2 regions of the Paenibacillus sp. LPE1-1-1.1 genome follow, and region 2 is predicted to be linked to the other one. Evidence: a T-box and tRNA genes for the amino acid it is inferred to sense, from the RefSeq annotation. Region 2 holds a T-box; the other holds one or more tRNA genes.
The links. The T-box of region 2 lies ahead of MRBLPE1_RS12350 (glutamine--tRNA ligase/YqeY domain fusion protein). A T-box ahead of a tRNA ligase gene usually reads a tRNA of that ligase, here a tRNA-Gln.
Positions count from the first base shown of each region.

Region 1: it encodes a tRNA-Gln, which carries the amino acid that the T-box ahead of MRBLPE1_RS12350 (glutamine--tRNA ligase/YqeY domain fusion protein) is inferred to sense. The anticodon was not compared.

Region 1 covers NZ_JBEGHY010000047.1:13-2,451, forward strand. Annotated here, with positions in the region: partial or broken rRNA gene MRBLPE1_RS31950 (23S ribosomal RNA) at 1-78, shown strand, start outside; tRNA gene MRBLPE1_RS31955 (tRNA-Asn) at 280-355, shown strand; tRNA gene MRBLPE1_RS31960 (tRNA-Thr) at 360-435, shown strand; tRNA gene MRBLPE1_RS31965 (tRNA-Glu) at 477-551, shown strand; tRNA gene MRBLPE1_RS31970 (tRNA-Val) at 585-660, shown strand; tRNA gene MRBLPE1_RS31975 (tRNA-Gln) at 670-744, shown strand; tRNA gene MRBLPE1_RS31980 (tRNA-Lys) at 755-830, shown strand; tRNA gene MRBLPE1_RS31985 (tRNA-Leu) at 847-929, shown strand; tRNA gene MRBLPE1_RS31990 (tRNA-Leu) at 1,028-1,110, shown strand; gene MRBLPE1_RS31995 (GNAT family N-acetyltransferase) at 1,171-1,656, opposite strand; gene MRBLPE1_RS32000 (phosphodiester glycosidase family protein) at 1,889-2,439, shown strand, end outside.
Region 2 covers NZ_JBEGHY010000012.1:375,970-378,408, forward strand. Annotated here, with positions in the region: gene MRBLPE1_RS12340 (ArsR/SmtB family transcription factor) at 1-138, shown strand, start outside; gene MRBLPE1_RS12345 (SRPBCC family protein) at 140-622, shown strand; T-box leader at 791-1,045, shown strand; gene MRBLPE1_RS12350 (glutamine--tRNA ligase/YqeY domain fusion protein) at 1,138-2,439, shown strand, end outside.

The sequences.
Region 1 (2,439 bases), on a different contig from region 2:
ACGAGGTTGATAGGTTCGGGGTGGAAGCACAGCAATGTGTGCAGCTGACGAATACTAATCGGTCGAGGGCTTATCCTAAAACGTTTGAGAAGCAAACTTACATCGTAAGCATACGGTTAAGTTTGCCCCGGACCCATACATCCGGCAGACAGCAGCTAAAAAGGTTTCAGCAAACCTAAACTTTCGTATCCAGTTTTCAAGGCGCAATGCCTTGAAGTTCAACCGTGCCTCTTTTGCAGTTGAAGCTCTTGGAGACATTTCAACGCGAATATGCAATGTTCCCTGATAGCTCAGTTGGTAGAGCACTCGACTGTTAATCGAGTTGTCACAGGTTCGAGTCCTGTTCGGGGAGCCATTATGCTCTCATAGCTCAGTAGGTAGAGTGCATCCATGGTAAGGATGAGGTCACCGGTTCGATCCCGGTTGAGAGCTCCAGTTATACTTTCAACTGCAAGGACAAGCTTTAATTTCTGTATGGCCCGTTGGTCAAGTGGTTAAGACACCTCCCTTTCACGGAGGTAACAGGGGTTCGAGTCCCCTACGGGTCACCAATTACCTTTTTCACAAAAGGCGCCTTTACACTTGGACGCTTAGCTCAGCTGGGAGAGCATCTGCCTTACAAGCAGAGGGTCGGCGGTTCGATCCCGTCAGCGTCCACCATATCGCTGCTGGGGATTAGCCAAGCGGTAAGGCAACGGACTTTGACTCCGTCATTCTCAGGTTCGATCCCTGAATCCCCAGCCACTTATACTATGAGTCATTAGCTCAGTTGGTAGAGCACCTGACTTTTAATCAGGGTGTCGTAGGTTCGAATCCTACATGACTCACCATTTTTTTATCTCACATGCGCGTATGGCGGAATTGGCAGACGCACCAGACTTAGGATCTGGCGGGCGACCGTGGGGGTTCAAGTCCCTCTACGCGCACCATCTTTAAGACCCTTAATCGGGAAACACTCTGTATGTCAACAGAGTAACGTAGGTGGAAGTCCTGCAAAACATGGTTTAGCTTTACCGGAATCACATATGCGCGTATGGCGGAATTGGCAGACGCACTAGACTTAGGATCTAGCGGGCGACCGTGGGGGTTCAAGTCCCTCTACGCGCACCATACCATGAGAAAACCCTTGGCGAACAAGGGTTTTTTGCTGTCTATAAACATAATGCAGACCTATCGATCAGTACGATATGCCGTAATCACTTGCTCAGCGCCATATCGATATAAGGTTTGTTCGGCTTTCATGCCCACCTTTTCTAGAAGCCTGCAGGAAGAGAGGTTGGCGCTTTGTATCTCAGCTATAAGCTTAGATTGATTAAGCTCTTTAAATGCATACAGAATAAGCCGTCTGATCACTTCTTCAGCATAGCCATGCCCCCAGTTGTTAGGTGAAAACTCGTACGACACCTCCATATGTAGACCATCCCTGTGGTTTTCCAAGGACACAAGACCAATGAACGTATTGTTTTCTTTTAGCGTGACAGCCCAATAAAAAGATTGATGGCGGTTGGCGCGATCTAAAGTCTCCATAAATTTGTTCAAAGCATGGATCTCCGGAATAATGCCTCCGAGATATTTTCTGACGTTCACATCGGCGTACAGCTTTTTTACATGTTCATAATCGCTACCGAGCTGCATGCAAAACTTAGAACGGTTCACGTTATTTAATCGTCGAATCAGTGATATTGAGGATAAAGGAAGTTAATAATCATAGGAATTAATTGTAAATCTAATAAATCTTTTATACGTCAAATGTTTTAGGTGATTGCGAGTCTTTGTCCTGGAGAAGTATCTCATATAGCTGGAAACTTATACTTCAATTTTATCAAATTCCTGTCGATATAGTTCATTGGGACTAACTGGAATCTGTAAATATGAAGGAGAATGGCTTATGTTTCTAAAAACAAAGTGCTTGAGAAAGCGCGGACTAGCTGTGCTGCTAACCATCGCTTTAGGAATCAGTTATATAGATAACGCTGGATTTTATTCTATTGGGGGAAATGAGAATAACGTTGTTTCGGCAGCGGAAGATTCCAGCGCCTCGAAAGCTGAAAACATAGGGCTTAAGAGCAATTTGCCTGCTAAAGCTGAAATTGAATATTGGCGTTTTACCGCAAAGGGGACGCTTTATCCGCCAATAGCATTGCCAAATGGCAAAGTGATGGCTGTAACGTCGAACAGTTGGATATCGATCTTGGATGTGAACGGAAAAGAAGTGAAGAAAATCAACGCCTATAGCCGATTATCAGCGCCGGCTATCAATGCGAAAGGCCAGATTTTTGTGGCGGGCACAGGTGCCAGGTTGTTTCAATACGATAATGCAGGCAACGGCGGACAGATGGGTATCTATTATTTTAAGGATAAAAAGGAGCAGCTGCAGTCCTCCGGCATGGTGACGGATGGAGAAGGCAATCCGTATTTTGCCTATCAGCATGCGATTTT
Region 2 (2,439 bases):
CGAAAAGAAGCGCAGAAGCATATGTACCGTCTTAATGCGAAGCCGTTAGAGGAAATACAGGATTGGCTGACGCCTTATCGGACATTTTGGTCGAACAAGCTGGATGATTTGGAGAGGGTACTCGATGAGGAGGAATAATATGCTGGCGGTTATACAAACGGTTGAAAATGGTTATGAGGTTCGTTTTGAACGTCATTTGAAGCATTCTGTCGAGAAGGTATGGTCATGGCTTACGGATAACGATAAGCTTGCAAAATGGTTTTCTGAGCTTAGCGTCGACGACCTGCGTGAGGGCGGAGTCATTAGGTTCGATATGCAGAACGGAACATTCGAGGAACTTGAGATTTTGGAGCTTAAGCTGCATGAAGTGCTAGAATATACATGGGGCGAGGACCGTGTTCGCTTTGAATTATATCCCGAGCCGGGCGGCTGCCGCTTGGTATTAACGGAGAAGCTTACGAAAGTTACGGATCACACGCCAAGGGATATCGCAGGTTGGGACGTTTGCTTGGATGTCATCGAGGTGCTTCTGGATGGCAGGACGATCGAATCCCGTAAAGACATATGGCAGGTCAAATACGAACAGTACGTACAAGCTTTCAATAAGATCACGAAGGATTAAAATCCTAAATCTATAAAGCTGACGGTAGCCGCATTTTACAAAAAAAGCTTCACTTTCGTCACCGATTGCGAATAGGAGGAATAAAATGCAAGCAGTTTCCTTCGCTGCACTTTGGATGAATAACCATTTGCAGTATGCGAAAGGATTTGTTAACCTATATGCAATATAAAAAAGGCGATGACGAGAAGAGTAAATAAGCGGATTCCTTCACAGAGAACCCCGGCAGCTGAAAAGGGGCGAGGAAAAACTTATCGAAACAAGTCTCTGAGCATCACATCGGAACCTGGACAAGGGGGATGCTGTGACAGGAGCTCCTGTTATAGAGCTAGAGTATAAGCATCCATAGGTGCCGTACTTGAAGAGGTTAATATGGCGACATATTAATGAATCTGGGGTGGTACCGCGAAAAATTTCGTCCCCAAGACGCGAAGTCTTGGGGGTGGGATTTTTTTTTATTTTCGCAGGTGAACAACGGCTTTTAAGACGAATATTAACCTAACTATGGAGGTTTAACTATGAGTCATGATATGGAACCGGCCGCGGACCATTTTTTGGACAAAATCATTAAAGAGGATATTCAAGCGGGAGTCTTCTCCCGTGAAATCTGTACTCGTTTTCCGCCGGAGCCGAACGGATACCTTCACATTGGCAGCGCCTATGCGATTCACACCAACTATACCATCGCGCAAAAGTATAAGGGGAGCTTCCATCTGCGTTTTGACGACACGAATCCTTTAAAGGAGGATATCGAATATGTGAATGCCATTATTGAAGATATCGAGTGGTTAGGCTATAGCCCGGGACGCCATATTTATTATGGCTCGGATTATTCGGATGCCATTTATAACGCTGCCGTTACGTTAATTAAGAAAGGGAAAGCTTATGTTTGCGATCTATCGCCGGCAGAGGTGACGGAGTACCGGGGAACGCTTACGGAGCCAGGCAAGGACAGCCCGTACCGTAACCGTACCACGGAAGAAAACCTGCAGTTGTTTGCAAACATGAAGAACGGTGAGTATGGGACGTCCTCCAAGGTGCTTCGGGCGAAAATTAATATGAGCGCTCCGAATATGAACCTGCGGGATCCCGTCATCTATCGCATTATCCATTCGGAGCATTACCGGACGGGAAATCAATGGTGCATTTATCCGATGTATGATTTTGCCCACCCGATACAGGATGCCATCGAGGGCATCACGTACTCGTTATGCTCCATTGAGTTTAAAGACCATCGTCCTTTGTACGAATGGGTATTGCATGAGCTGGCGTTTGCGGAGCCGCCAAGGCAACGGGAGTTCGGAAGGCTGAATATAACCGGCGCAGTAACGAGCAAACGTTATTTAAGGCAGCTGGTGGAGGAAGGGCTTGTAGATGGCTGGGACGATCCGAGACTGCCGACGATCCGTGGGCTTAGAAGAAGAGGCTTTACGCCGGAGAGCATTCGAAACTTTATTAGCGAGATTGGGATGATTAGAGCTCAGAACTCGGTTGACATTGCCATGCTGGAGCATGCGGCAAGACAGGATTTGAAAGCGAAGGTCAAGGGTGCCATGGCCGTGCTGCATCCGCTAAAGGTGGTCATAACCAATTATCCGGAAGGCCAAACGGAGCTGCTTATGGTAGATAACAACAGCGAGAATGAGGCGCTGGGCAAACGGGAAGTCCCTTTTTCCGGAACCCTTTACATCGAACGGGATGATTTTATGGAGCAGCCCTCCAAAGGATTCCATCGCTTAACGCCGGGCACGGAGGTTCGGCTTATCGGCGCTTATTTCATCAAATGCGAGGAAGTCATTAGGGACAACGAATCAGGTTAC